3 regions of the Pelosinus sp. sgz500959 genome follow, and region 2 is predicted to be linked to each of the others. Evidence: predicted binding sites of a transcription regulator. Region 2 holds the regulator's gene; each other region holds the start of a gene.
The links. Region 2 encodes HrcA, which represses chaperone genes, less so after heat shock. Its sites were predicted from a motif close to TGTTAGCACTCNNNNNNNNNGAGTGCTAACA; they were not measured.

Region 1 (10,800 bases), on a different contig from region 2:
CATCGATAAGTTGTTACAAAAAGGAGATCAATATTTTGCAAGATGATGAACAAAAAAACTCTAAAGCCTGTTTAATTTTAGCCTTAGAAACCAGCTGTGACGAAACTTCAGCTTCTGTGGTGGCAGATGGACGTATTATACTATCAAATGTGATTTCGTCTCAAGTACCAGTCCATCAAAAATTTGGAGGCGTTGTACCTGAAATTGCCTCTCGTAAACATATCGAAAACGTCATTCCAGTAGTTGACCAAGCATTGCATGAGGCGGGCGTGACGTTAAAGGATATTGCTGCTATTGGTGTAACACATGGTCCTGGATTAGTAGGAGCTCTACTCGTGGGGGTCTCAGTTGCTAAGGCCTTATCCTTTGCTACTGATATACCTCTTGTTGGCGTTAACCATTTGGAGGGACATATTTTTGCTAATTTTTTATCTCATATTGAATTAGAGCCACCGTTTATGGCTTTGGTCGTTTCTGGAGGGCATACCTCACTCGTCCATGTTAAGGGGTATAATGAGTTTGAACTATTAGGACAAACTCGTGATGACGCAGCTGGTGAAGCTTTTGATAAAATAGCACGTGTTATGAAATTACCTTATCCTGGTGGGCCGTACATTGATCGTTTAGCAGAAACAGGCAATCCAGAAGCCATTGCTTTTCCACGAGCGTTAGCTGGACGGGATAATTTCGAATTTAGTTTTAGTGGGCTCAAATCGGCAGTACTTAATTATATAAATAGTGCCGTTCAACGAGGGGATGAAATAAATAATGCTGATGTAGCAGCGAGTTTTCAGGCCGCTGTTGTCGATGTACTCGTCAGCAAAGCTTTACAGGCGGCTCAGCGATGTGGCGTGAAGCAAGTTGTATTGGCTGGTGGTGTTGCTGCAAATAGTGGGCTGAAGCGTAAATTGCAGAATGAATGTACACGGGCAGGTCTTACTTTATATTATCCTGACATTATATTATGCACAGATAATGCAGCCATGATTGCATGCAGGGCTTATTATCAACATTTGATTGGTGATCATGCTGATCTGCATTTAAATGCCATACCATCTTTAAAACTGGGGAGTAAATAGTATAATAAAGTAATTAGATAAAGGTATTTAGCAAAAACAAGGGATTTTCTCAAAGTAAGTTGAATAATAATGGTAATATGATTTCATTACGGTTATATTGGCAGTATAGGAATCTAAATAAACTTGTTAGTTTTGGCTGGAGGTATATATGGTAGTAGCAGGAGATATTTGCCGGAAGGTAACCCCGTTGGCCCCGGCTCAAATAGCAGTATTGGATAGTATTTGTTCTATACTCGGTTTGGCAAGTGATTTAGCTCATGCCCAGGTTACAGTATATGCCCATACGTGTACTGAAAAATCCTTGGTCATTGTAGCCCAAGTTAAGCCTAATACTAGTTTTGTACAACAGAAACCTAATTTGCTCGGAACAATTGTATATGCACCAGAAGAACCTCTTGTTTGGCGAACGATGACTACAGGAATACCCATTCGTGGTCAGCGAGAGTGGGCAGTGGGTATGTGGATGGAGATGCAAGTTTATCCAGTCCGTGATGCGAGCGGTAACGTAATTGGAGTTGTCAGTTTTGAAACTAGTATGGAAGAAGCGAAGCTTGTAGATCATCAACTTCTTGTAGAAACGGCTCAATTGATGCTTGCTACAGTGAAAATTCCAAGCAGTAGTAAAATGTACCGTTCCTTATCGGCAAGTGATGGTATTCTTATTGTTGACGAGCAAGGAAAAATTATTTTTGCTAACTCAACAGCTGATAGTATTTATAAAGTACTAGCTGTTGGTTGTATTGTTGGACGACGTATCTATGAAAGGCAAGCCCATATGAATCTTGTTCAAAGAGCAATGTCGAGCCAGCAGGCATGTGAAGTAGAAATCGTAACAGGGAAAATGACACTCGTACAAAGAGCAATTCCAGTTATTTTGAATGGAGTTACAATCTGTACAGTTGTCATCTTGACCGATGTAACTGAACTGAAAAAGAAAGAGAAAGAATTACTTATCAAATCTGCTGTCATTCAAGAAATCCATCATCGAGTGAAAAATAATTTACAAACCATTGCAAGTCTCCTGCGGTTGCAGGCGCGTCGTACGACATCCCAAGAAGTAAAAGCTGCTCTTCAAGAAAGTGTGAATCGCATATCGAGCATTTCTGTTGTTCATGAATTTTTATCACAGCAGGATGCTGAATTTATTGATGTAGCAGAAGTCACTAAGAATATTTTAGAACTCGTGATTCAAAATATGCTAGAACCTGACTTTGATTTGCAAACCCGTTTTAATGGTCAGACGGTCATTTTTCCATCTGAGCAAGCCAGTAGTTTGGCACTCGTTATTAATGAATTGATACAAAACTCAATTGAGCATGGCTTTATTGGTAGACGGGAAGGTCTCATTGGAGTTGAAATTGCTACCTTACCTAATTCATATAAAATTGAAATCTATGATAATGGAATTGGTATGCCTTCCAATTTTAATCCCCAGACATCCAATAGTCTTGGACTGCAAATTGTCCGTACACTGATTGAAAGTGATGTTGGCGGTAGTTTTGAAATGTATAATGATAATGGTACTCGTGCTTGTATTATAATTCCCCGTAAGGTGGAGGGAGTCGTGTAAAGATGGAATCTTTGAGAATTATAATTGCTGATAATGAATCGATTATCAGAATGGATTTAAAAGAAATGCTTGAAGAAGCCGGGCATATTGTCATTGCTGAAGCACCCAATGGTGCTAAAGCAGTGGATTTAGTGCGTACTCATCGGCCTGATCTTGTGATTATGGATGTTCAAATGCCTGAAATGGATGGTATTACAGCTGCAAAAATAATTTCTAATGAAAAAATTGCTCCTGTTTTACTTCTCACTGCTTTCAGTCAAAAGGATATTGTAGAGAAGGCGCAAGATTCAGGAGTGTTGGCTTATTTGGTTAAACCTGTAAAGGAAGCTAATTTGTTTCCAGCCATGGGAATTGCTGTTTCTCGTTTTCAGGAATTCGCTGAACTCGAACAAGAATTAGAAAATGTCAAAAGTTCTTTAGAAACGCGAAAAATTCTTGATCGGGCTAAAGGCATCTTGATGGATGCATATAGTTTGAGTGAAACAGAAGCCTATCGACGGATTCAACAGTATAGTATGAGTAAACGTAAATCAATTAAGGAAGTCGCTGAAGCTATCGTGGGGGCCGCAAAAAAGAAAAATTAATGTCTAAATAAGGTTTTTTCATAAAAATTTATAAAAAAACCTTATTTTTCTTGGGAAACACTTGCTTTTTGCTCTTGAATTTTATATCATGAAATAAGTGATTAGCACTCTCTACTAATGAGTGCTAACAACAACGTTAGTAAATTATACATCATAAAGGAGGTTACTTCGATGATTAAACCATTGGGTGACAAAGTAGTCATTAAGGTTCTTGAAGGTGAAATGAAAACAAAGAGTGGTATCGTATTACCTGATACTGCGAAAGAAAAACCGCAGGAGGGTGAAGTTGTTGCCATTGGTACTGGTAAAGTATTAGAAAATGGACAACGTGTGGCTTTTGATGTAAAAGTTGGCGATAAAGTCATTTTCTCCAAATATGCTGGTGCTGAAGTGAAATTTGAAGGACAAGATTATCTAATCGTAAGTGCTGAAAGAGATATCTTGGCAATTGTAGAATAATAAAATGATCTAAATGAAGTTGAACATAAAAGCTTTGATGAGGGACTACTACCTCCCATTACAGCTAAATAGTCAACTTTTAGGATTTAAGTTGGTATAAAGATTCTGGTGAGAGACTACTACCTTTCATTAGAACGAAACAGTTAATTTTCACTGATAAAAGTGGAAGTATTAGAATTTGATCAATATAATTAGGAGGCTTACATACAATGGCAAAACAAATTTTATTTGATGAAGATGCACGTCGCGCTCTTGAAAGAGGCGTAAATGCTCTTGCTAATGCAGTAAAAGTGACACTTGGACCTAAGGGCCGCAATGTTGTTCTTGATAAAAAATTCGGTGCTCCTACCATTACTAATGATGGTGTAACAATTGCTAGAGACATTGATTTAGAAGATCCGTTTGAAAATATGGGCGCGCAATTGGTAAAAGAAGTTGCGACTAAAACGAATGATGTTGCTGGTGATGGTACAACTACTGCTACACTTTTGGCACAAGCCATGGTTCGTGAAGGTATGCGCAATGTAGCTGCAGGTGCTAACCCTATGATCATTAAAAAAGGTATTGAAAAAGCAGTTAAAACTTTAGTAGAAGAAATCAAAAAATCATCTCAAAAAGTAGAGACAAAAGATGCAATTGCACAAGTTGCTTCAATTTCTGCAGCAGATGAAGAAACTGGCAACTTGATTGCTGAAGCTATGGAAAAAGTAGGAAAAGACGGTGTTATTACTGTTGAAGAATCCAAAGGAATGGGCACTAGCCTTGATGTAGTAGAAGGTATGCAATTTGACCGCGGCTACATTTCTCCTTATATGGTAACTGATACTGATAAAATGGAAGCTGTTCTTAATGATCCTTATATCTTAATTACTGATCGTAAGATTAGCGCTATTGCTGATTTGTTGCCTACATTAGAAAAAGTAGTACAACAAGGTCGCGAACTTCTAATCCTTGCTGAAGATATCGAAGGTGAAGCATTAGCTACTTTGGTTGTTAACAAACTTCGTGGTACGTTTAAAGCTGTAGCTGTAAAAGCTCCTGGTTTTGGCGATCGCCGCAAAGCAATGCTCGAAGACATCGCTGCGTTAACTGGCGGTACTGTTGTAACTGAAGAAATTGGTCGTAAGCTTGACACTGTTGAACTTGTTGACCTTGGCCGTGCTCGTCAAGTTCGTGTTTCTAAAGAAGAAACTACGATTATTGATGGTGCTGGTGATGTTACGCTTATCAAAGCTCGTGTTAGCCAAATCAAAACTCAAATCGAAGATAGTACTTCTGATTTCGATAAAGAAAAACTTCAAGAACGTCTTGCTAAATTGGCTGGCGGCGTAGCTGTTATCCAAGTTGGTGCTGCAACTGAAGTTGAACTAAAAGAGAAAAAATATCGTATTGAAGATGCACTCAATGCAACTCGTGCAGCTGTTGAAGAAGGTATCGTAGCCGGTGGTGGTACAACTTTCATCGATATTTTACCTGCTCTTGATGGTATTAAAGCAACTGGTGATGAATTGACTGGTGTTAATATTGTACGCCGTGCAATTGAAGAACCAGTACGTCAAATCGCTCACAATGCAGGGTGCGAAGGTTCTATCGTTGTTGAAAACGTAAAGAAAGCTGGCAAAGGCATGGGCTTTAATGCGTTGACTGAAGAATATGTAGACATGATTGCAGCTGGTATTGTTGATCCTGCTAAAGTAACTCGTTCTGCACTGCAAAATGCAGCGAGCATTGCTGCTATGGTCTTGACCACTGAGTCTTTGATTGCTGATAAGCCTGAAAAAGACGGTGGTGCTGGCGCTGCTGCCATGGGCGGCATGGGCGGTATGGGTGGCATGGGTGGAATGGGCGGCATGATGTAATTCAGCCCTTCAAACCGTACCATTTTCCTAGACACTGACAAAAAAGTAGAGGTTGTTCATAAGTTAGCTTAACTTATGAACAACCTCTTTTTTATTGGATTTTGATTTATACAATAAATTGTTTTCGATATCGGCATCACATAGATTATATTTTAACTCATAACCAAAATAATTGTTTTTGTAGGCCCAGTCACACATGAGTTCAAGAATCGGAATAATTTCTTTTCCATTCGGTGTAATTGAATATTCAACTTTTGGTGGAACTTCGGGATAGACTTTTCTTTCGATAAGTTGATCTACTTCAAGTTCCCGTAATTGCTTTGTTAAGATTTTATGTGTTATATCTGGTAGTAGTTGCTGAAGCTGGCCGAAGCGCAGCTGCTCACACTTGCCAAGAAACCATAATATAATTGGTTTCCATTTACCGCCAATAACGCCAAAAGTTACTTCAACTTCACAGATGGCCTCATGGATTTTTTTGTTTTTCCCATTCATGACGATTCTCCTAATTTATAGATTCTCTCAGAAATTACGAGCACAGATAAAATGATGACCTTACTATAGTATCATAGAGGATACTATCTATCAATAAAGTGCACTCTTGTATATCATACGATTGTTAATTATACTATAAATGATACTTATGTTAAAAATTTGAATTTAGAGGAGAATATAATGGAAAAATCTAAGGTTTATTTTACAAATTTACTTGCGACTCCAAATATGAATTTGTTACAAAAGTTAGAGAAGTTGGTTAAGAAAGCTGGAATTGAAGAAATTGATTTTAAAGGTAAATTTACTGCAATTAAAATACATTTTGGTGAGCCGGGTAATCTTGCTTTTCTCAGACCGAATTACTCTAAAGTGATTGCTGATGTAATAAAAAATATGGGTGGTAAGGTATTTCTTACGGATTGTAATACGTTGTATGTTGGTAGACGTAAAGATGCCCTTGAGCATTTGGATGCGGCGTATGAAAATGGTTATAATCCATTTACTACGGGTTGCCAGATTATCATAGGAGATGGATTAAAAGGGACTGATGAGGCATACGTTCCTGTACCAGGTGGTGAATGTGTAAAAGAAGCAAAAATTGGACGCGCTGTCATGGACGCAGATATCATTATCAGTTTGACACATTTTAAAGGTCATGAGCTTACAGGGTTTGGCGGTGCGCTTAAAAATATCGGTATGGGTTGTGGTTCGAGAGCTGGGAAAATGGAAATGCACAGTGATGGTAAACCACGTGTAACAAGTGAAACCTGTGTAGGCTGTGGAGCTTGCGTAAAAATGTGTGCCCATAGTGCAATACGCCTTGAAAATAAAAAGGCAAAGATTGATCATAGTAAATGTGTTGGCTGTGGAAGATGTATAGGTGCTTGTCATTTTAATGCGATTTCTCCAGCGTGGGATGAGTCTAATGATGTTCTGAATAAAAAAATTGCAGAGTATACTTTGGCCGTGTTACATGATAGACCTCATTTTCATATTAGTCTAGTCATTGATGTATCACCATACTGTGATTGTCACGCTGAAAATGATGTGCCTATTATTCCTGATATTGGTATGTTTGCATCTTTTGATCCAGTCGCTCTTGATGTGGCCTGTGCGGATATGGCCAACCAAGCTCCTATGATGCCTAATAGCTATTTGGCGGAAAAATTTAAAAAACAAAAAAATAATAGTGATCATTTTGCTACAATTCATCCTGAAACAAATTGGATGGTGTGTATTGATCATGCTGAAAAACTTGGTATTGGTAGAAAAGCCTATGAACTGATTGAAATCTAAAATTTTTATACTGCAATAAATAATAAAAAATCAAGGAGAGTCCATGAGTTTAGAAAACTTATGGACTCTCCTTGATTTTATCTATATAAAACAAGTTCATATTTCCCTATCTCTTTGCATACATACTAATGTATGTGGCAGAAGGGGGAAGTGGTATGATTATCAATTTACGACGGTTATTTAATCATCGACATTTGTTTTATGGTGTGATTGGGTTATTCGCCATTGGAGCTATGTATATTCAAGTAGCTGAACTGATCTCTTCCGGTCCGATTGCTATTGCAGGTACTCGGACTGAACGCAAGGTAGTCGCTCTTACTTTTGATCATTCTTGGGGCAATAAGTTTACACCATCGATCCTTGATACTCTCAAGCAAAATAATACAAAAGTCACATTTTTTATCATGGGACCATGGGCGCAAAAATACCAAGAGGTGGCTAAGCGTATGGTAGCTGATGGACATGAAATTGCAAGTCATGGCTACAGGCATCAAAATTATGGGGATATGACAAGAGAGTGGGTCAAAGAAGATATTGAAAAATCCCATGCCTTAATTAAAGAGGTAACGGGTGTTGATGCTAAACTCATTCGTCCACCAAATGGCCACTATAGTCAAGAATCTTTAAAAGTAACTGACGAACTAGGCTATAAAACAATTATTTGGAACATTGACTCATTAGATTGGAAAAATCCTGGACGCGATGTCATCATAGAAAGAGTCATGAAACGGCTGAAACCTGGTGGAATTATCTTGATGCATGCTTCAGATACACCAGTGCAGACCGCAGAGGCACTGCCTATTTTGCTTGAAAAAATAAAAGCACAAGGGTATGAAATCGTTACTGTTGGTCAACTTTTAGATCAATACAGTGAAAATGGAATACAAAGACATTGATGGGATTGTTTTATCACAAGCCCTTTTTTTTTGCACAAGGGCAGGGAATTTTAATCGATATCTCGAATATGTATAAGTTGCGTAATCCGATCAAAATATATAATAAACTACCATCATAGATGATAAGGTGGCGGAGAATAGAATGAGTATAGTACATAGTGCTAGAGAAAAAATACGTAGTGGTCAACGGCTCAATTTTGCAGAAGCTTTAGCTTTGTATCATAGTGATGATTTATTGGAATTGGCTAGCCTGGCACGCATCGTTAAAGAACGTAAATCAGGGAAGAATGTATATTATAATGTGAATCGACACATCAACTTAACTAATATTTGTGTATCTGCTTGTCCCTTGTGTGCTTTTGGTTGTACTGCTGAACATGAAAAAGCTTATGTTATGGAAGTAGAAGAGGTCGTTGCGATTGTACGTCAGACAGCCCAGGATATACCTAATCTGAGTGAAATACACATGGTGAGTGCACTGCATCCAGATAAACCTTTTAGCTACTATGAAGAAATTGTAGCAGCAGTTAAAAAGAATCTACCATCTGTCCATTTAAAAGCTTTTACTCCGGTTGAAATTGTACACTTTGCCAAAATTTCCGGGCTGACGATACAAACCGTATTGAAACGTCTACAAATTGCTGGTCTTGATTCATTACCGGGTGGTGGGGCTGAAATTTTGGATGATCGTGTACGTAAGATTATTTGCCCCAATAAAGCAACAACGGCAGAATGGATTGAGGTCATTACGACTGCTCATAACTTGGGATTACCTACGAATGCCACGATGTTATATGGGCATATTGAGACAGTAGAAGAACGGATACAACATCTGATGACTTTAAGAAATATCCAGGATCAAACGGGTGGCTTTCAGGCCTTTGTTGCTTTTCCTTTCCATCCTGGCAATACTGGTTTTACGGAACTTACGAGAGTTACATCCTGGGAAGATTTAAAAATGATTGCCATGGCCCGTTTAGTATTGGATAATTTTGATCATATCAAAGCATTTTGGATGATGCTAACCTTGCCAATCGCCCAACTGGCTTTGACATTTGGTGCAGATGATCTTGATGGAACAGTTGTAGAAGAAAAAATTATTCATGCAGCTGGTGCGAAAACTAAAACTGGAATTACGAAGGCGGAAATTATTAGACTTGTTGAGGAAACAGGTTATACTGCGGTAGAACGAGATACTTTTTACCGCCCGCTGGAATGTATAAGTGGAGAGTAATAACATGAATAAACCAAAATTGGGAGATATTAAATTTATAAATTGTTTACCTTTACATCATGGATTGATGGAAGGGGGATTTGGAGAGAAAGTTTCTATAAAATCAGGAACTCCAGCGGAACTCAATAGTTTAGTTGTAGCTGGCGAACTCGATGTAAGTCCTGTATCTTCAATCATTTATGCTAGACATAGCGATAAACTGCTCATATTACCTGATGTATCAATCAGCGCTAATGGAGCCTTACAAAGTATTTTACTCGTTTCTAAATATCCTATTGAGCAGTTAAAAGAAGCACGTATTGCATTGACGGCAAAGTCGGCGACCTCTCATGGATTGCTTAAAATCATTATGTATCATGCTTATCAGGCCAATCCCGACTATTTCATTAGTCCATTATCTCTTGAAGGTGGAGTACTAAAAGACGCTGAAGCTGTCTTGTTTATTGGCGATGATGCACTTCAGGCTTATCATAATCGAGTTCCAGGCTATTATTATTATGATTTGGGTGATGAGTGGCAAAGAATGACAGGCCTTTCAATGGTATATGCAGTATGGGTGGTCAATCGTCAATTTGCTGCACGGCATGCAGATTTAGTCCATATGGTATATCAGCAAGTGACAGGAGCTTTTGCTTATGGTCTATCAAATCTATCAGTTGCGGCTGAAACGTTAGCCCCTAAGGTTTCTTTTACAACCCAGCAACTCATCACTTATATCAACTTATTAAACTATGAGTTTACTCCTGCTCATAAACAAGCTCTTGTGACCTATTATCAACTCTCACATGTGCTAGGGTTGATTGATGGTGTGCCAGCGATTGAGTTTGCGGAGGTAATGAAATGAGTAACATGTTAACGACAAGTGAAGGATTAGAACTGTTGACCAATGGTGACATTCTTGAACTAGGACAAGCTGCCAATCAGGTGCGTCAAGAGATTCATCCTGATAATATCGTTACCTTCGTGGTGGACCGTAATATTAATTATACGAATATATGTACGAGTGAATGTCGTTTTTGTGCTTTTTATCGAAAAGAAGGGCATGCAGAAGGATATACTCTTTCAGAGTCTGTTATCTTTGAAAAATTGCAAGAGACGATTGAAGCTGGTGGCACTCAAGTCATGTTACAAGGTGGTCTCAATCCAGCACTGGGTTTAGATTATTATGTGAAACTCTTACAGTTTATTAAAAAGAATTTTGATATTATCGTTCATTCTTTTTCTCCGGCGGAAATATTACATATTGCTAAGCAAGAAGGTTTATCTGTAGTTGAGACGTTATCAAAGCTTAAAGCAGCTGGTCTTGATTCATTACCAGGCGGCGGGGC
Region 2 (10,800 bases):
TCGAAAGTAGTGAGACCACAACATTGTGGTCGAGAAATTTTTTGCTGCTCTTATTTGGGAATTTTTTTGTATATCAGGGAATTTTAATGCTGATTCCAACTTTTCCACTCTATATTAAACAAATCGGCGGGAACGATTTACAGGCGAGTCTTCCTTTTGCCGTTGTTTCAATTTCTGCGCTTATTGTTCGTTCGATTAGCGGTAACGCAGCAGATACTTTGGGGCGGAGGCCTTTACTTATAGCAGGTATGTGCATCCTTATTATTTTTAATTGTTCTTATTTTGTAGTTTCAGGAATTAGCATAATTTTGATGTTGCGTTTTTGTCAGGGAATCGGTTGGGGGATGACATCAACGGTGCTTGCAACGATTATGTCCGATATTGTCTCTGCTAAACGCCGAGGGGAAGGCACGGGATATTTTGCATTATCCATTATTCTTGGAACATCTTTTGCAACTGTCTTAGGAATTGAGGCTATGAAGCGTTATAATTTTGATGTCATTCTGCTGATTTCTACAATTCTAGTTGGTTTTGGGATGTTGTTAACACAAGGCATATCAATTACCTCTGTAAAAAAAGTGTATAAACCTAATGCTGCTAAACAAGGGATTAGTTGGAGTGACTTGTTTGAAAAAAGTGCATTGTTACCTGCTTTTTTGTGCTTTTTACATTCAATTACCTTCGGTGGGATTATGAGCTTCATCATGCTATTTGGACAGGAAACAGGTATTGAAAATGTAGGGATCTATTTTATTGGACATGTTTCAATGATTTTAATTAGCCGTCCTTTTGCGGGGAAATTATTTGATCGCAAGGGACATGCCTTCGTAATCGTACCAGGAGTATTGTTTATGATCGTTGGCCTCTTTATGTTATCCTATGCAACTTCGATCTATTCGTTAGTGGCAGCTTCATTATGCTATGGATTAGGATATGGAGCAGCTCATCCTTCATTGCAAGCATGGGCAATTCAACGAGCACCTGCAGAACGTAAGGGAGCTGCCAATGGGACATTCTTATCTTCTTTAGATTTAGGATATGCAATTGGTGCTGTGTTATTAGGCTTAATTGCCACGCATACAAATTACGCCACTATGTATCGAATTTCTATTTTGTTTTTGCTAGGGTTTGCAGTCATTTATGGATATCACCTCATAAAAAGTAAACAAGACGTTACTAATGAAAATAAATATGATGAAAATTTTGCATGATCAATACGCTATTAACTAAAAAACCCCTGTTCATTTAATGAACAGGGGTTTCAGTCTTAATTACTTAGCTAAGGCATTAAGTTTAAGGGCCAAGCGGGATTTTTTGCGAGCTGCGGAATTTTTATGAACAACGCCTTTAGCGGCTGCTTTGTCAATCGTTCTGCTAGCTTTCACCAAAAGAGCTTGAGCCTCATCAGAGTTGCCAGCAGCTACTGACTCAACTACTTTACGAGAAACAGTTTTGATGGTTGATTTCACCGCAAAGTTTCTAGCACGTCGCTCAGCATCAGTTTTTACGCTACGTTCAGATGATTTAATGTTTGGCAAGTGATTCACCTCCTTAAAGAGCATGTTACCTACAGTATTCTAGCATGTGATGATGGAAAATGCAAGTAACATTTAACAAATTTATACCTCATTTGAGGAACTTTTTAATTTATTGCAAGATCTCCTTTTTTTATTCATGGAATGCAGTCAGAATCCATTGTATAGCTAAAGTATCTTCAGGTTAAAATAATGTTGATTTTAACCTGAAGGAGTGAGAAATATGAAAGATTTTACTTGGACGCCACGGACTGATTTAGCTCTCGAAGCAAGGGAAATGCTTAGCCGAAAAGTTCGTGAAGATATTCCGGGCGTTGTTGTAGAGACGGTTGAAGAGGAAGATGTTGTGATCACTACCGTGAATATTACGAATGCTGAGGCTGAGCGGATTATGGGGAAGGGGCAGGGGAAATATGTTACCATTGAAGCCCAAGGACTCAGGGATAAAAATACACCGTTACAAGAAAAAATAATGAAAAAATTAGCTGAAGAATTAGTTGGAATGGTTGAGTTAGCAAAAAATGCTACAGTATTAATTATTGGTCTTGGGAATCGGAATGTGACACCTGATGCCCTTGGACCACGGGCTGTAGAGAAAATAGTGGTGACACGTCATCTGCAAGATATGTTATCACCTGAACTTAAAGGGGGTGTGAGGTCAGTTTGTGCCATTGCACCGGGTGTCTTGGGGATTACTGGTATGGAAACGGTAGAAATCGTGCAAGGTATTGTAAGTAAAGTAAAACCTGATTTAGTTATTGCGATTGATGCTTTAGCTGCTGCTTCCAGCCGAAGGGTATTAACGACTGTCCAATTGGCGAATACGGGGATTAGCCCTGGCTCGGGTGTAGGCAATAAGAGATTTGGCTTAACAGCACAATCCCTAGGTGCACCTGTCATTGCAATTGGTGTACCGACGGTTGTTCATGCTTCTACGATTGCGATTGATACCATTGATACACTACAAGAACATGCTCCCTTTGCCCGCTATTTCAAAAGCATGGAGCATCTTTCAGATAATGATCGCAAGATGATTGTAAGTCAAGTGTTGCCAGAGGTTCTTGGTGATCTCATGGTAACACCTAAAGAAGTTGATCGCTTTATTGAAGATATCGGAGTTTTGATTGCGGGGGGGATAAACCAAGCCATTCATCCTCATATTGATTATGAAAATATTTATAATTATTTACATTAGCCGTATAAGAGGTTCGAAGGCATATCCTTTTCTTTCTGGGCATATACATTGTATGTAAACAGAAATCATGACAACCTATGTTTGATGGAATCATCAGCTAGGTGTCCACAGGAGGAAAGGATGTTAACAAGGCGTGTGCGGCATCAGGCGAAAAAGATAAAATTAGTGAAAAAGATAGTCTTTAGTCTTATCATTTTCTTGTTCATATATAGTGTGATATGGAGATACGGCGGCTTATCGGAGGAAGTACTACCAGTAAGTGCTAATGGGAGTTTGCAGCCAGAGCAATATACAGTGCTGCAACTTCCAAAATGGCGAGATGTATTATTTTCAGGTATTCCTAGATTGATTGGTTCTGCAGGGACAACGATCGTTGGCATGGAGAAAAAAGAAAATCAAACACAACAATTTTTGCGCGATACAATGTTATTTTTGACTAATATTGATATTAAAGATATACGCTCTTTATTACAGGCTGAAATTCCAGTTTTAGTTGGTGTCAAACCAGTCATCCAAACTGTAAGTGCCATGAATTTCCCTAATTTTCCTAAGTTTGAAATGGTGCAAAATACACCAAAGGATAAGCCTTTGGTCGGTCTTTATTATACACATACAGCGGAGTCTTTTGTTCCTAACACGGGTGCGACTCATCGACCTGGTGGACAACGGGGTGATATCGTAAATGTAGGAGAAGCATTGGCTAAAAGATTAGGAACCTATGATATTGCTGTCGTGCAAGATACTACAATTCATGACTATCCAAGTTTTATGAAAGCCTATGGCGCATCAGAAGTCACTGTGAAAAAAATGCTGGCAGAGAACCCATCTCTTCAGATGATTTTTGATATTCATCGTGATGCTGAAAAACGAGAAAACTATATAGCGACAGTGAATGGTGTGCAGGTTGCCAGAATGATGATTGTTGTTACGACAGGACAACAAGGATTGGTTCAGCCACACTGGCAACAAAATCATGCCTTTGCAAAGCTGATTGATGCTAAAATGAATCAGCGTTATCCTGGAGTTTCACGTGGTATTCGTATGGATGATTGGCGGTATAACCAACATCTTCATCCGCGAGCTTTATTAATTGAGGTTGGATGTCAGGAAAACACAAAAGAAGAAGCAGAACGGGGTATTGAGTTATTGGGAGATATTGTGGCTGAAATTATTGCAGAGAACAAGCAATAAGGTAAAAGATGAAAACTCATACTCTTGTGTAAAAGAATTTCAACTGTAAGAGGTGATAATGTGTTTTCTATATTAGATTATCGGGATAGTATGATTATTTTTCGTGGTTTATTGATTTTGACGGTCTTTATATTAATCGGGGTAGGGGTGGCGGAAAGGCAACTCAATGGTTTGACACAGCGACAAGAAAATGTACTGGCTTTTTCTATTGCCTATGACCCAAGTGGCATTTATACAATTTATATTAGCGGGTCTGCTTATCAACTAAGTGCTTTATATCCAGTAGGCGAAATTATAAATAATGATCGTAATGTCACGCTAAAAACAACTCAGCATCGTATTGTCATACCCAAATATATAGAACTGGATTGCAGGAAAGAACTCATGTTACTCGAATTATATATAAAGCAAATTCAAGAAAAAATAAATGTTTATGATAAGGCATTTAGGTAATGCTTGCAGGTGTCTGGTAGCAGGTGATATAATCAATACCAGTAATTATTTGTCTATAGTTTAGAGGGGAGGCTTTTATGAAAACCAGTAATATCCGCAATTTTTCTATAATTGCTCATATAGATCATGGAAAGTCTACGCTTGCTGATCGGTTGATTGAGTATACAGGTACTCTCTCGTCTCGGGAAATGGAAGCTCAGGTTTTGGATCATATGGATCTTGAACGGGAGCGTGGAATCACGATCAAAGCTCAGTCAGTACGATTGTCATATACAGCTAAAGATGGGGAAACCTATATGCTGAATTTGATTGATACGCCAGGACACGTTGACTTTACCTATGAAGTATCACGCAGTTTGGCAGCCTGTGAAGGTGCGCTTTTGATTGTTGATGCCGCTCAAGGGATTGAAGCACAAACTTTAGCCAATGTGTATTTGGCATTGGATAATGATTTAGAAATTATTACAGTCATCAACAAAATCGATTTGCCAAGTGCCGATCCAGATCGTGTTAAGCAAGAGGTTGAAGATGTCATCGGTCTCGATACTTCTGAGGCGGTGCTCACAAGTGCCAAAACAGGTATTGGCATTGAAGAAGTATTAGAAGCCATTGTGAAGAAAATTCCACCACCGAAGGGTACCGTTGATGAACCACTGTGCGCTCTGATTTTTGATTCTCATTTTGATGCCTATAAAGGTGTTATTGCTTATGTTCGGGTGATGAACGGCACAATTAGACCAGGTATGAAAATGAAAATGATGGCTACCAATAAAACCGTTGAAGTCACTGAAGTCGGTGTTTTTAAACCTAACATGGCCAATGTAAGTGAACTTGGTCCAGGTCACGTTGGTTTTGTCGCTGGTAGTATTAAAAATGTAAAAGATGTAAGAGTTGGCGATACCATTACAGACGCTGATAAACCTGTAGCACAGGCTTTGTCTGGTTATCGTAAGGTCACGCCTATGGTATATTGCGGCTTGTACCCAGTGGATACTTCTGATTATGATATTTTACGAGATGCTTTAGAAAAGTTAAAATTGAATGATGCATCCTTAGTATTTGAACCTGAGACATCCATCGCTTTAGGTTTTGGTTTTCGGTGTGGTTTCTTAGGACTTTTACATATGGAAGTTGTTCAAGAACGATTGGAACGAGAATACAATCTTTCACTCATTACAACAGCACCGAGTGTTATTTATAAAGTCTTTAAAACGGATGGCGAAATTTTTGAAATTGAGAATCCGTCGAAATTGCCGACGCCTCAAGAAATTGAACACATTGAAGAGCCTTATGTCAAAGCAATGGTCATTGTGCCCAATGATTATGTTGGCGTGGTTATGGAGCTGTCCCAAGAAAAACGTGGCGAATTTAAGGATATGAAGTATCTAGATACAACGAGGGTCATGATTACTTATCATTTACCATTAAGTGAAATTATTTATGATTATTTTGACCGATTGAAATCTGCTAGTCGTGGTTATGCATCGTTAGATTATGAACTCATTGGCTATCGGGCATCTCAATTGGTGAAACTTGATATTTTGTTAAATAGTGAAATTGTCGATGCCTTATCCATTATTGTACATCGAGAAAAAGCGACTTATCGTGGACGATTGCTCGTAGAAAAACTAAAAGGCATTATCCCGCGTCAAATGTTTGAAATTCCCATTCAAGCAGCCATTGGTAATAAGGTTATTGCCCGCGAAAGTGTACGAGCTATGCGAAAAGATGTATTAGCAAAATGTTACGGTGGGGATATTAGCCGAAAACGTAAATTGCTTGAAAAGCAAAAAGAGGGTAAAAAACGCATGAAACAAGTTGGTAGCGTAGAAGTTCCTCAAGAAGCCTTTATGGCCATATTAAAGATTGATTAAAGGTGATGAATGATGAAGATTGGTTTATATATTCATATTCCCTTTTGTCAGCAAAAGTGTTTATATTGTGATTTTCCGTCCCATGCCAATCTGACTCACTTATATCAGCCTTATGTTGCCGCCTTATGCCAGGAGATTTCTGGCATAGGCGGCGTTTTATCAGGTGATATTGTTGATAGCATCTATATTGGCGGTGGGACACCTACTGTTTTATCAGCAAAATCTTTAGGACAAATCTTGCAACATGTTCATACACATTTTTCTGTTGCTAAAACTGCTGAATTTAGCATTGAGGCCAACCCAGGTACAATCGATAAAGAAAAGTTATTGGTATTGCAGGCTGGTGGTGTAAACCGTATTAGTTTTGGGGTACAAACTTTTTCTGATCCATTATTATCGTCCATTGGGCGTATTCATTCGGCTGCTCAGGCAATTGAAAGCGTTAAAATGGCTCAACAAGTAGGTTTTAGCAATATTAACGTTGATCTAATGTATGGATTGCCTGGACAAACGATTCAGCAACTTGAGGATAGCATTCTTAAAGCCGCGGAACTTAATGTGACTCATATTTCAGCTTATGGACTGAAGGTTGAAGATGGGACTCCTTTTGCCACCTTGCAAGATGAAGGGACACTGATGCTGCCTGACGAAGATGAAGATGATGCCATGTATGAATTGACGACTCAGCTGCTGCCCCAAAAGGGGTTCAGAAGGTATGAAATATCTAATTTTGCAAAAAATGGTTATAAGTGTACTCATAACTTGAAATATTGGCAGTATCAGCCTTATATAGGGGTAGGGGCTGCCGCTCATTCTTTTTTCAAAAAAGAGCGGCTGGCGAATCAGTCGGATGTTCTTTCTTATATCGAAACGATTGCAAGTGGTCAGTTGCCGATCAAGGTTCGTGAAGTGCCTGAAATAAGGATTGCTATGGCTGAGTATGTATTCTTGGCCCTGCGGACTGTGACAGGTTTGTCTGTGGAAAATTTTAATCAATATTTTAGCGATGATTTTTTTGGACAATATAGTCATGTGATCAAAACATTAATTGAGAAAAAACTTATTATCGCAACTGAAAAAGAGATCTATTTGACACCAATTGGCATGAAATATGGCAATATTGTATTTGGCGCATTTTTACCAGAATAAATTATGTGATTAGATCTTGACATTCGGGCGCAAGAGTGGTATTTTTTTAGTAGGCGTTAGCACTCTCTATGAGAGAGTGCTAACAATAGGAGGTGGAATTTGCATGATGGATAAGCGAAAACGCAATATTCTTCAAGCTATTGTTGATGATTATATTTCCACCGCTGAGCCTATTGGTTCTCGGACGATTGCACGTAAGCATGCTCTGGGAGTAAGTCCAGCAACCATTCGTAATGAAATGGCTGATCTTGAACTATTAGGCTATATTGAACAGCTTCACACATCATCAGGACGAATTCCTTCTGCTAAGGGTTATCGATTTTATGTAGATTCCTTATTAGAACCAACGCGAATATCTGATAAAGAAATTGCGTTGATTAAGAATTGGTATCAGGTTAAGACTCGTCATGTTAGCGAAGTTTTTCAAGAAACAGCTAAAATTTTATCAAATATGACCAATAATATTTCCTTGGTTGTTGCGCCGCAAGTATCTCAATGTGTTTTTAAGTATCTGCAATTTCTGCCTTTTGATGAATGTCGGGCACTAATCGTTGTTGTGACTGACACAGGTTTTGTTGAAAATAAGATCATCAATATACCAGAAGGCACTACTTTTAAAGATTTGGGACATATTGCTGAATGTATCAACAAACGTTTAACTGGGTTGTCTTTTGATAAAATTACAACTGCCGTGCTAAAAGAAATACAAAAAGACATCGTGATTGATGCTGAGTTATTCGAGACTGCAATGGAAATATTAAAGCAAGCTTTGGTTGTAGAAAAAAATGAACGCTTGTACCTTGGTGGCACGACTCAATTACTCAGTCAGCCTGAATTTAAAAATATCGATAAAGTAAAAACTTTTCTTGGTATGTTGGAAGAAGAACAATTGTTATGCGATATTTTGCAAAAACAAGATAATGATGGTGTCATTGTAACCATTGGTGGTGAAAATCAATATAGCGGTATACAAGACTGTAGTATGGTGCAGGCTACTTATCGCATGGGTGGTCAAGTAGTTGGGACAGTAGCCGTTTTAGGACCCACTCGCATGGATTATGGTAAAGTAATGTCCGTATTGGAATTTATGCATCAACATTTGGGAGAAGTACTCAAAAAATATAAAGTCTAGAGTTAGGTATTCCTAACTCTAATATACATATAATAAAGCTATAAATTTGGGGGTAGCCACAGATGAAACTGAAACAAGGTGGTAGTGGTTCGGAGGCTGATGAAAGCCTGGCGGCATTAATGACAAATGCCAATGCAGTCAGAGCCATCACAGCGGCTGTTGAAGGGACAATTGGTCCTAAAGGGCTTGATACCATGTTAGTCGATTCTGCCGGTGAAGTGATTATTACCAATGATGGTGTGACGATTTTAGAAAAAATGGAAGTCAATCATCCTGCCGCTAATATGTTAATTAATATCGCGAGAGCTCAGCAAGCTGCTGTGGGCGATGGAACAACAACAGCGACAATTATGGCGGGCGGCCTAGTCAGTGAAGGTGTTAATCAAGTTCTGCGAGGTGTCCCTATCGCTCGTGTGATTGAAGGCGTCAAGTATGGTATCGCTTGTGCATTAGAACAGATCAAAGAACATGCGCGTGGGATCAAAGATGTCAGCGATCCTATTTTACATCGTATTGCCATGATTGCTGGCCGTGAGTATGAAGATATTGCTGATCTTGTTGTCAATGCTGCTCGTTTAATCGGTTTTGAAAAATTGTGCGAACAAAATTTTAAGCTATCTGATATTATCATGGCAGAAGAAGGCGCCGATAATGAAGTTTTTATGGGTGTGATTATTGACAAAAAGCGCATGAATCAAGAAATGCCGCTATTTGCTAGCGACGCTAAAGTTCTCATTATTGATGATGCTCTTGAGCCTGAAACAATTGAGGATGAAGCCTTAAGTACAGAAGCAGGATTCAATCTTTATCGAGAGTTGCAATATGAATTTAAGGATAACATCTGTAAGATCCTTGAACTTGGTGTTAACGTAGTATTAGTAGATCGAGGCGTTCACGCAATGGCAGAAGAAATACTGACAGATGCAGGTGTTATGGTCATTCAACGTATACCTGCTGAAGATTTACGTCGGGCTGCTGAACATGTGGGAGCGCGCATGATCAAACGTACTGGACTTAAAAAAGAATTGAATGAGATTCATAAATATTTAGGTACCGCAAAGACTGTCTATGAGGATGAAAATTTAGAACATATTCGCATTTTGGGTGGAGCTGGTAAGCCAATGGCTACAATTTTAGTCGGTGCTGCCACAGCAGAAGTCGTTGGCGAACGTCAACGGATTGCAAAAGATGCAGCTTCAAGTGTTCAGGCTGCTGTTAAAAGTGGCTATGTACCTGGTGGTGGTTCCATTGAAATTGCGATCAGTCGTCAAGTTGAAAGTTTGCGTGGAAATGTCAAAGGGATGTCAGCTTATGGCGTGGATTGTGTAACTCATGCTCTAAGGCGTCCGTTGTCCCAAATTGTTGAAAATGCAGGCTATAATCCTTTAGAAAAAGTCGAAGAAGTTGTGGCGGCCCATGGTAGTCAGGGCGTAGATTCCTTAGGTATTGATTGTGATACTGGTGAAATCGTTGATATGCTAACACTAGGTGTGGTTGATCCTGTGAATGTAAAGCTACACGCAGTAAAAGCAGCTGGTGAAGTCGCTATCGCTATTTTACGGATTGATACAATTATCAAAATGAAAGTTGAAAGCGGGAATAACGCTAAGACGGGGGTCAACAAACTAAGTGGGTTGACACAATTTTAAAATATGGAGTGATAGATTTGACCAAATCAACAGAGAAAGAAACAAGTAATGTGGAAGTTGATTCCATGAATGAAGCCGTAGAAGAAGCTGTAGAAAAAACTTTTGAAATTTTAGATGGGGATGATGTTGTTAAGCTGCAAGCTGAGCTTGTTGTTCAGCAACGTTTAGTTGAAGAGCATAACGATCGCTATAAGCGTCTACAGGCAGATTTTGAAAATCTTAGACGAAGAACTCGTCAAGAAAAAGAAGATTTATCTATGGTTGTTGCACAAAATATTCTTTTAGATTTACTTCCAGTTGTTGATAATTTTGAAAGAGCTTTAGGCAGTGCTGGAACCCAAGATGCGGCAAAAGTATTGATGGGTGTAGAAATGATTCATCGACAGTTTATCCAAGCTTTAGAAAAGTGTGGTTTAACGACTGTGGAAGCTCTTGGACAACTTTTTGACCCACAAAAACATGAAGCTGTTATGAGAGTAGAAGATGAAACTCAAGCTGATGGAACTGTGGTTGAAGAACTTCAAAAAGGCTATGCTGTACGCGGTAAAGTCATACGTCCAAGTATGGTAAAAGTTGTAGGAAATTAAACAAGTCGTTCTTAACTGGAATCAACAAGTAAAAT
Region 3 (10,800 bases), on a different contig from region 2:
AATATGTAAAATATATATAATATAAAATACAAGTAGTTTTTTTACAGAATCAGAAAGTATAACACTTTCTTGATTCCAAGTAAAAACGACTAAGGTTTCTGCCTGAGTTTGAGGACTTGGCACAAGCCAAATCTTTTCTTATATAAAATATGAGCTTTGTGAGAAGAATGATGGTCGAAGGATGATGATATGAAATCGATAAAGCCCACTGTTCTTATTGTAGATGATACGCGCTTAAACATTAAGATTATGACAGATATACTAGGGGATTCCTACAATTTATTCTGTGCAACATCTGGACGACAAGCCTTAGAAATTGTAACTTCACAGAAGATAGATTTGATTTTATTAGATGTTATTATGCCAGGAATGGATGGCTATGAAGTATGTACAAGGCTTAAAAAGGATCATCAAACCCAAAATATTCCGGTGATTTTTATATCCGCACTGACAAATGTAGCAGATGAGACGAAAGGATTAGAAGTGGGGGCTATTGATTATATCTTTAAACCTGTTAGTCCGCCGATTCTTAAAGCGCGAGTTAGGAATCACATAGAATTAAAAAATTGTCGGGATATGTTTGAGAAACAATCTCTGATCGATGGCCTAACTGGTGTCGCGAATCGGCATTATTTTGATCAGGCTTTTCATCAAGAATGGCGACGTGCTCTGCGTAATAATAATCCATTATCCATTGTTTTTCTTGATATTGATTTTTTTAAAAAATATAATGATCATTATGGTCACTTAGCAGGAGATGAGTGCCTTCGAAAAGTAGGTAACTCCTTAAAAGATTCATTACAACGTGCTGGTGATCTCGTTGCTCGTTATGGAGGAGAAGAATTTATCATCGTATTGCCAGTGACTTCGCAAAGTGAAGCAGTGAAGGTTGGAGAAAAAGTACGCAGGAATATTAAAGCTTTGATGGTAACTCATCAAACGTCTGAAGTGAGTGATTATGTAACGGTTAGCGTTGGTGTGGCGACAGTTGTACCTAACAATGATATGACTTCTGCCAGCTTGATTGCCAAAGCTGATGAGGCTCTCTATCAAGCAAAAAAGAAGGGACGTAATCTAGTTGCTGTAGCAGAACTATAAGCTGAATTGAGAACTTTTTTTATTGGGCAGAATATTTTGCAATGTTGACAAGGAAAAAGTAAAGATCTGTCGAAAGTAAATGAATATAGATAGGAAAATTTATGAAATTATCGGAGGTGCTTGGAATGTCTATTATGGATTTGATTGAAAAAGGTAAAAAGAATCGTCAAAAGAAAGTGCGGGTAAAAGCATTGAAAAATGTTGCAATTGGGGCTGCCATTGGGACAACCCTAGGAGCAGTTGCTGGCGTTTTTTTAGCACCGAAATCAGGTAAAGAAAATCGTGAAGATCTTGTCAATGCAGCTAAAGAACTTCCAGAAAAAGCTAAAGAAATCGTCGAAAAGACTAAAGGAAAAGTTGAAGAAGTAAAAGAGAAAATAAAAGAAAAAAAGACTAAAAACCTTGAAGAACAAGAAGTTGAAGCATAAAATTTCCACAAGAGATCGAATGAGCGGTCGGGCAGGAATGCTCGACCGCTCATTACTAAATTTAGCAGAAAGAAGGGGTAATCATTATGTATATTTCCTTGTATGATTTGGGGCTCTTCATTCTATTTACGATTTTAATTGTTGTGAGTGGCTATTTAATTGTTGTTTTACATCGAACCTTTTGTGTCCTTGGTCATATTCTAGGTATTCTCAATACCCATAAAGATGATATTAATGAAATCATCTCAGGATTACCTGATGCATTGATTAATCTTAATGCATTGACGATCAGTTTAAAAGCGATTGCAGATCAGACCAATGATGCTTTAGATTCTTTACAAGAGAATGTAACGGATACGGTGGATGGTTTGCTCGATGGCATTGAAAGCTTTACTGTCTATGGGAAAGTCATTGGAGAAGTATTTCGACTTATCTTTTCAAAAAATGGATGAATAAGAGCAACTTTAGGAAAAACACCTACAACTTACGTATTGTAGGTGTTTTTCTATGTTATGATATGTATAATAACATAGATAGTAAAGAAAATGAAAAAATTTAAATAACGAGGTTTTAATGATCATGGATAATAAAAATATTGAACAATATGGTTTTAGCGAAGAAATAGTAAAATCCTTAACCACTTTAGGGTATGAAAATTTGACTGAGGTCCAAGGGCAGGTTATCCCTTTAATTCTCGCGGATAAGGATGTGATCGTAAGATCGCAGACAGGTAGTGGTAAGACAGCTGCTTTTGCCATTCCAATTTGTGAAAAAATAGAATTAGAACAAAGGAGTCCTCAAGTTTTAGTTTTAACGCCGACTAGGGAGTTAGCTGTACAACTAAAACAAGATATAACTAATATTGGAAGGTTTAAAAGAATCCGATGTGCGGTTGTATTTGGACGGCAACCTATGGATTTACAACGACGAGAATTAAAGCAAAGGGTACATATTATTGTTGGTACACCAGGGAGAACATTTGATCATATTGAACGAAAAAATATCAATTTAGAAGAAATTAAGTATTTGATTATTGATGAGGCCGATAAAATGCTGGATATGGGTTTTATCGAACAAGTAGAATCCATTATAAAAATATTGCCTAAAAAACGAGTGACCATGTTGTTTTCTGCAACCATGCCAGAAAAAATTGAAAATATTTGCAATCAATATATGATGAATCCGATAAAAATAGAAATTGAACCAGAACAATCAACGGAGGAACAAATTACGCAAGTCTACTATGAAGTGGAAGAACAGGAAAAATTCAATTTGATTAGTCAGGTAATTTATCAATCAAAGCCTGAGAGTTGTATTATATTTTGTAATACGAGAGAGAAGGTAGAAACAGTTTTTGAACGAATGAGAAATAAAGGTTATTTGTGTGGAAGTTTACATGGTGGATTAGAACAAAGGGATCGATTGCGCACCATTCAAAGTTTCAAGAGAGGGGAATTTCATTTTTTAATTGCTACTGATGTCGTCGCACGTGGAATTCATATTGATGATATCGCTCTTGTGATTAATTATGATATGCCACTGGATAATGAAAGTTATGTTCACCGTATTGGTAGGACGGGGCGGGCTGGAAATAGTGGCAGTGCTATGACTCTTGTTACTTCGGATGAATTTGAAGATTTATGTAAGATTGAAGAATACATTCAATATAAAATACCGAAAGGAGAAATTAGCAAGATTGAAAAAGACGAAATGGGCAAGATGGTTTTGGAGCAGAATCATAGAATTACACCAAGCGTAAAGGTTGATAAGAGTGAAATTTTAAATCAAGAAATTACTAGAATTCGCATTAATGCCGGAAAAAGAACGAAAATGAGACCAGGAGATATATTGGGAGCTATCAGCAGTGTGAATGGGGTGAATGGATCAGATATTGGTGTAATTGATGTTCAAGATACATGTTCTTATGTGGAGATTCTTGGAGAAAAAGGCCAACTTGTCATGGATGCACTTGAGCATACAAAGATAAAAGGCAAAATACACAGTATCAAAAAAGTAGGTTTTCATAGTATGTTCTAAAGAATAAAAGAAAAATGGAATTTTATAAAAAAACCAGGGGTCATCTCAATGGAATTTGAGATAACCCCTGATTTTTATTTATTTACCAATGCGTGCCATTAGGCTGGATACTTTATTTGCGAAACCGATTGGATCTTCAGGAAGGATACCTTCGATTAATAGAGCTTGGACATAAAGCAATTCACAATAATCGTTGAAAGCTTCCGAGCCAGGAGCTGTTTGGTGTAAGTTTTTCAAGGTAGTAAAAACCTCGTGATTTGGGTTAAGTTCAAGAATTCTACTTGCTTTATACATACTTTGATTCATTTCAGATAAGATTTGTTCCATGGACAAGCTGATTCCTTTATCATCGCTGACAAGGCAGACTGCACTGGATTTTAATCGATTACTAATCTTGACATCAGCGATTTTTCCAGTGAGCAGATCTTTGATAGCTTGAATAAGTGTTTCATTTTCTTTATAGATGGCTTCTGTATTCTTTTTCGCTTCGGGAGAATCGATGTCATCTAAATTTAAATCGCCACGACTAATGGATTGGAATTTTTTATCACCGTATTCTTTTAAGGCATCAATCGTAAATTCATCAACTTGATCAAAGAGATACAGAACCTCAATATTTTTTTCTTTTAGGAGTTCCATTTGTGGTAATCGTTCCACTGATGCTTGGTCTTTACCTGTTGCATAATAGATGACCTTTTGATTTTCGGCCATCCGCCCAGCGTAATCAGCTAACGTTGTTAACGTATCACTTGCATGGGAAGAGGAGAATAATAGTAAATCTTTTAATTTATCACGGCTGCTATAATCGCTATAAGCACCAATTTTAAGAGCTCTACCAAATTCTTTCCAGAATTTCTCATATTTAGCACGATCTTTAGATAAAATATTTTCTAAAGTTTTTAAGACACTTTTCTCAAGATTTTTACCAATTAGTTTTAATTGTTTGCTGTGTTGAAGAATTTCCCGGGAAATGTTCAAAGAAAAATCAGGAGAATCGACAAGGCCACGCACGAATCGTAGATACTCAGGAAGAAGGTCTTGGCAGTTATCCATAATGAAAATATGTTTGGAATAAAGACGAATTCCCGACGTTGATTTTTGACTGTAAAAATCAAAAGGAGCGCGGGATGGGATAAAGAGTAAAGAGGTGTATTCTACAGTGCCTTCAGCTTTGGAATGAACGATTTCCATTGGTTCTTCCCAATCGTGGAAAAGGTCTTTATAGAATAGTTGATATTCTTCTGTTGTGATTTCGTTCTTATTGCGAGTCCACAAAGGAGTCATTGAGTTTAGAGTACGAATTTCTACAGTTTCCGTAGCTGGTGCATCTGGAATTTCATTGCCATCAGCATCAAGAGGTTTTTCTTCTTTAATGAAATTCATTTTAATTGGATAGCGAATATAGTCAGAGTATTTCTTGATTAAATTTTCAATCGTGTATCGTTCTAAAAAGTTTTCGTCGGGACGACTTGTTGCACGGAAGTCTTCGTTGAGTTCAATAGTGATCGTCGTACCGCGTTTTTCTTTTTCACATTCTTCGATGGTATAAGTTCCGTCACCTGCAGATTGCCATTTAACACCTTTTTCTTGTCCAGGTGCCCGCGTAACCAAAGTCACTTTATCAGAGATCATGAAGGCTGAATAAAAACCTACACCGAATTGACCGATCAATTCATTATCATTTGTTGTTTCTTTTTCCTTTAATTTTTCAAGAAAACTTTTTGTGCCTGATTTAGCAATTGTTCCAATATTTTCCACAACTTCATTGTAAGTCATACCAATTCCGTTATCTGAAATTGTCAACGTATGGCTAGCTTCATCGGGAACAATAAAAATTTCAAAGTTACTATCTCCTTCAAGTAAGTCTTGGTTGGTTAACGATTCAAAACGGAGCTTATCAATGGCATCAGAAGCATTAGAAATAAGTTCACGTAAGAAAATTTCCTTATTTGTATAAATCGAATGAATCATCAGGTCCAAGAGTTGCTTGGTTTCAGCTTGAAATTCTCGAGTTTCTTTGTTAATGATTTGCGTCATATGTAGAGTCTCCTTTTCATTTTAAAGTGATTTTAGGTGTGAAACGTTGTTAGCACTCTCGTTGTATGAGTGCTAACTTTCTTTATATCATACCGCGATTAGCTTGTGAAATCAATCTTTTTTGTAGTTGAATTTATAGAAATCTATCGATTACATGAAAGATTCTTAACAAGAATTATCGAGGATGGGATTAGAGGGCTGAGCAGTGTTGTCTAAGAAGTAAGGGATATTTTTTGATAAACCAATCATATGGATATATTCTTGGTATGTTACGCGTAGTATGTAACATTCTAAAAATCAAAGAAATTAAAAAAAAGTTATCAAGGCGGAATATATTATTAATAATGGAATATATGGAAATAATGAGACTTGGATTGCACTCATTGCTTTCTAAGTTTTATAGAAATATGGAGGAGGTTAAGTATGAAGAAGCTATTTATCCTTATGATGGCTTCAATTCTCGTAATGAGTTTATTGATCGGTTGTGGTAGCCAAAAAGCAGCTGAACAGAAAGCTCCGGAGAAAAAATTTATTAATATTGCGACAGGTGGTACAGCTGGGGTTTACTATCCTCTTGGTGGTGCGATCGCTGAAATACTGAATAAAAATGTTCCTGGTATTAACGCTACGGCTCAAAGTACAGGAGCATCTGTAGCCAACATTAATATGCTTAAAGATGGTAAAGTTGAATTAGCCATGGTACAGAATGACACAGCTTACTATGCTTTTAAAGGCATCGAAATGTTCAAAGATAAACAAGTTGCCAATATGAGAGGAGTGGCGACTCTTTATAATGAAACCATTCAGATGATTGTGTTGGAAGAGAGCCCTATTAAAACTCTTAATGATTTGAAAGGGAAAAAAGTGGCCGTCGGTTCAATCGGTAGTGGGACTGAGGCAAATGCTCGTCAAATACTAGAGGCTTATGGTCTAGCATATACTGATTTAAATCCTCAATATCTTTCTTTCGGTGAAGCTGCTAATGGCTTAAAAGATGGTAATGTTGATGTTGCTTTTGTAACGGCAGGTGCTCCGACTGCGGCGATACAAGATATTGCATTTCAAAAGAAGATTAGATTACTTCCTGTAGAGGCTGACAAAGTAGATGCTTTGATTAAAAAGTATCCTTTCTATGCCAAGCAGCTAGTAAAAGCCAATACCTATCCTGGTCAAACAACAGATATTGAGACGGTAGCAGTGAAAGCTATGTTAGTTGTTCCAGAAAATCTTGATGCTGATATTGTTTATAAAATGACAAAAGCGATTTATGGAAATACTGATCGACTGAAAGCTGCTCACAAATTAGGTGAAGGTATTACAAAGGAAAGTGCTTTGGAAGGAATGCCAATACCTATTCATCCAGGAGCTGAAAAATTCTTTAAAGAAAAATAAGATTTAGGAGAAAATAAAATGCCGGGACTGTTTTTTGTACCCGGCATTTTATTTAATATAATAATGAAGAAAGTAAGTATGGAAAAAACACTTCTGACCATTTTTATTTTTCTGATTTGCATGATGCTTTATTGGTGGTTTCTTCCCTTAAAAGTTGTAATCGAAACAGAGTCGGGCATTGTACTTTCTTTGCCAACGTATCCTGAAGATTCTTTTAGTATTCGATTTATTCACTCAGTACACCAAACGCCGGTTTGGGAAAATTTTGTTGTAAAAGGAATGGATCAGCTCGTCCTTGCATCAACTGAATATCGATCTTATGGTGTTGGGATGCCCTCTTTGCCTTCGGAAGGTGTATTTACGCAACTTGCAGATCGATTTATGTTAACAAATTTGAATCGTTCTTTTAAAAAGATACCAGTCAGGGTCGGACCAGAAGGGAAATTGTCATTCATTCATCGGGAGCAGGAATACCCTCTTTACCAATGGTTTGATTCTGGAACCTTAGTAAACATAAACATTCGTTATGATTATTGGTGGTTTATTTCTCCGTGGTTTACTCAGAGACTATAATATTCTTTCAGAACTAAAAGGAGTGAGTCAATTGGCAGTCGAAGAAGAAAAACAGTTTGATGCAGATGAAATACTTAAAGAATTTGATTCAGAGGCTGATAAACGTATTTTAACTGGATTTATTGGTCGAGTTGTATCAGCCATTGCAATTTGTTTTACCCTTTTTCAATTATACACTGCTTTTTATGGTGTTCTTGATGCTCAGTTGCAACGGGCTATTCATTTGAGCTTTGGTATGGGGCTAATTTTTTTGTTATATCCAAGTCGCCGTTCTTGGTCTCGGACAAGTATACATCCTTTTGATTTGTTACTTGCCATTCTCGGTGCAGCAGTTCCTATGTATGTTGTCGTCACTTATCATCAACTTGTATTACGTGCTGGATCGGTAACTGACCTTGATTATGCAGTTGGAACTCTCGGAGTTTTAATGGTAATCGAAGGATGCCGTAGAGTTGTTGGCAAGCCGATGGTCATTGTTGCCATATTCTTTATTGCTTATGCTTTTGCTGGACCTTACCTTCCTGATATTTTAGCCCATCGCGGTGTGAGTCCAGCGGATCTAGTTGCACATTTATATTTTACAACAGAAGGTATTTTTGGAATACCTCTGGGTGTTTCATCAACTTTCATCTTTCTATTTATCTTATTTGGAGCTTATTTAGAGTCAACAGGATTGGGAAAATTTTTTATTGATATCGCTAATTCTATTGCAGGATGGGCTAGTGGCGGCCCTGCAAAAGTCACTGTTTTGGCTAGTGGTATGATGGGAACCATATCAGGTAGCTCAGTAGCAAATGTTGTAGGAGTTGGAAGTTTCACGATACCCATGATGAAAAAATTGGGTTATGACAAAGAATTTGCTGGTGGGGTGGAAGCCGCTGGATCTACAGGCGGTCAAATTATGCCACCGATTATGGGAGCTGCCGCTTTTCTAATGGCTGAATTTATTGGAATTCCTTATCTGGATGTCGTGAAAGCGGCTGTTATACCAGCACTTTTATATTACACTGGAATTTGGATCGCTGTTCATCTTGAAGCTAAGAGAAAAGGTTTAAAAGGTATCCCACGCCATGAATTACCAAAATTAAAAGAAGTTTTTTTGAATCGTGGTCATCTTGCGTTACCTTTAGTTGCCATTCTATATTTGCTTGTAGATGGGCAAACTCCAACTAAAGCTGCCCTGTGGGGGATTTTGATAGCCATTCTTTCGAGTGCATTGCGCAAATCCACTCGTATGAAACCTCATCAACTCATTGAAGGATTAGAAAAAGGTGCAAAAGGTATTTTAGGAGTACTTGTTGCCTGCGCTACTGCTGGTATTATTATTGGCGTTGTAACAAAAACTGGAGTAGGACTAAAACTGGCTGGAGGACTTATTGAACTGGCTGGTGGTATGCTGCTCCCTGTTATGTTTTTCACCATGATTACCTCTCTCATTCTAGGGATGGGGGTGCCGACAACAGCCAATTATGTAATTACAGCAACCATTGCCGCACCCGCATTAATTCAATTGGGCGTTCCCATTATAGCGGCTCATATGTTTGTATTTTATTTTGGTATCATTGCTGATATTACGCCTCCCGTTGCTTTAGCAGCTTATGCTGCGTCAGGTATATCTGGCGGAAATCCCATGAAAACAGGAATTATTGCATCCAAGCTGGCAATCGCTGCTTTTATTGTTCCTTATATGTTTGTTTACGCACCAGTACTCTTAATGGTTAAAGCCACTCCCTTTGAAGTTGTCATGGCTGCTATTTCTGCTGTGACTGGTATGTTTGGATTGGGAGTAGCCATGATTGGTTATTGGTATACAAAGGTAAATGGAGGGGTACGGGTTATTGCCTTTATAGGTGGATTAATGCTCATTGAACCAGGTCTATTGACTGATATGATTGGTATTATGCTACTCATAGGCGTTTATTTTATTCAACGTAATAAGTTAATTGCAAAGAAAAAGATAGCTGTGTAGATTGAATGGTAAAAGCCGAGCAGCTTTACAATAATGCTGCTCGGCTTTTATTATTAGATTAAATTTGATAATCATACACTGGTTTATGACAGCGAACGGCTTTACCGCCTCGTGGATTGATGATTTCACCTTTAGCAAGGATCAATTGTCCATTGATAAATACATAATCAATTCCTTCAGGGGAGGCATTTGGATGACCGAAAATTGCCTTGTCATTAATCGTATGGATATCAAACACGACAATATCAGCATCCATGCCTTCTTGAAGTCGTCCTTTAGTTGTAAAGCCAAGTGTATCAGCGGGTAGCAATGTCGCTTTGCAAATCGCTTCCATAAGATTTAATTGATATCTTTCAACAACCATTTTTCTGAAATATCGAGGAAAGCTGCCAGCAATTTGTGGATGGCCTTCTCCAGGGGCATAGGTCCCTGTATCGGTAGAAGGCATGGCATAAGGATGATTAAGTGCCATATAGATTTCTTCTTCAATCCCTGTAAAAACAACCACAGCAGCATGAGGATCATTGGCACGTAGATCACGATAAATATCCATATTCAATCGTTGACCATTATATTTGCCTGTGATGACTAAAATATCTTCCAGTTTCCACCCGTTTAACTCCATATATTCTTCGTTAAAAAGAACTGCGCTGATATGAGTTGCCCACTCAGTATACATACCGCTGTCAAACCGGATGTCAATACCGTCGGTCCGTGCCTTATTGATAACGGCAAGTGCTTCATTCATAACTCCCGTTCCATATTGATATACAAGATGGGATATTTGGATTCTTACTCCCGTTTGTCTGGCAAGAGAGATGACTTCAACAAGTGAATACATATCAATACCAGTGAGCATACGAGTATCTACTGCGACGATTCTTCCATAACGAGCAGCAATTTTACTCAGATTGATGATTTCATCATCGGAAGTACCAGGAGCGTAGGCAAGTCCGAGTGATAAACCACAAGCGCCTTCCTCAAAGGCTTTCTCTACCAGATATTCCATACGCGATAACTGTTCTGGTGTGGCAGGTTTCAGAGGATCAGTAGCACCGACTGCATCACGCAAACTGATGGAGTGACCAATGAGTTCAGCTTGATTAATAATAAATCCTTCTTTTTCTTGTGCTTCAAAGAATGAATTAATATCAAGAGGACTGAGGCCGCAGTTACCACCAACGGTCGTTGTAATTCCTTGCCTTAAAGATAATTCTCCACAATAATCATCCAAATCAATATGTCCATGCATATCTATAAAACCAG

Region 1: a site for HrcA is predicted at 3,333-3,363, ahead of groES (co-chaperone GroES). Genes of this name have one in related genera too.
Region 3: a site for HrcA is predicted at 5,648-5,678, ahead of htpG (molecular chaperone HtpG). Genes of this name have one in related genera too.

Annotation. Positions count from the first base shown of each region.
Region 1 is NZ_JBGJZL010000011.1:84,870-95,669, reverse strand. It holds gene tsaD (tRNA (adenosine(37)-N6)-threonylcarbamoyltransferase complex transferase subunit TsaD) at 36-1,079, shown strand; gene ACAN52_RS16860 (histidine kinase N-terminal domain-containing protein) at 1,228-2,649, shown strand; gene ACAN52_RS16855 (ANTAR domain-containing response regulator) at 2,652-3,233, shown strand; gene groES (co-chaperone GroES) at 3,405-3,692, shown strand; gene groL (chaperonin GroEL) at 3,902-5,551, shown strand; gene ACAN52_RS16840 (winged helix-turn-helix transcriptional regulator) at 5,615-6,046, opposite strand; gene ACAN52_RS16835 (DUF362 domain-containing protein) at 6,227-7,342, shown strand; gene pdaB (polysaccharide deacetylase family sporulation protein PdaB) at 7,498-8,238, shown strand; gene mqnE (aminofutalosine synthase MqnE) at 8,381-9,472, shown strand; gene ACAN52_RS16820 (menaquinone biosynthetic enzyme MqnA/MqnD family protein) at 9,477-10,316, shown strand; gene mqnC (cyclic dehypoxanthinyl futalosine synthase) at 10,313-10,800, shown strand, end outside.
Region 2 is NZ_JBGJZL010000003.1:379,180-389,979, forward strand. It holds gene ACAN52_RS06660 (MFS transporter) at 1-1,211, shown strand, start outside; gene rpsT (30S ribosomal protein S20) at 1,272-1,538, opposite strand; gene gpr (GPR endopeptidase) at 1,759-2,730, shown strand; gene spoIIP (stage II sporulation protein P) at 2,851-3,921, shown strand; gene ACAN52_RS06680 (hypothetical protein) at 3,982-4,374, shown strand; gene lepA (translation elongation factor 4) at 4,452-6,248, shown strand; gene hemW (radical SAM family heme chaperone HemW) at 6,258-7,397, shown strand; gene hrcA (heat-inducible transcriptional repressor HrcA) at 7,501-8,529, shown strand; gene ACAN52_RS06700 (TCP-1/cpn60 chaperonin family protein) at 8,592-10,178, shown strand; gene grpE (nucleotide exchange factor GrpE) at 10,196-10,765, shown strand.
Region 3 is NZ_JBGJZL010000006.1:80,979-91,778, reverse strand. It holds gene ACAN52_RS11000 (diguanylate cyclase) at 190-1,098, shown strand; gene ACAN52_RS10995 (YtxH domain-containing protein) at 1,224-1,526, shown strand; gene ACAN52_RS10990 (hypothetical protein) at 1,613-1,978, shown strand; gene ACAN52_RS10985 (DEAD/DEAH box helicase) at 2,106-3,563, shown strand; gene htpG (molecular chaperone HtpG) at 3,642-5,600, opposite strand; gene ACAN52_RS10975 (TAXI family TRAP transporter solute-binding subunit) at 6,024-6,992, shown strand; gene ACAN52_RS10970 (DUF1850 domain-containing protein) at 7,011-7,565, shown strand; gene ACAN52_RS10965 (TRAP transporter permease) at 7,597-9,534, shown strand; gene ACAN52_RS10960 (amidohydrolase family protein) at 9,593-10,800, opposite strand, start outside.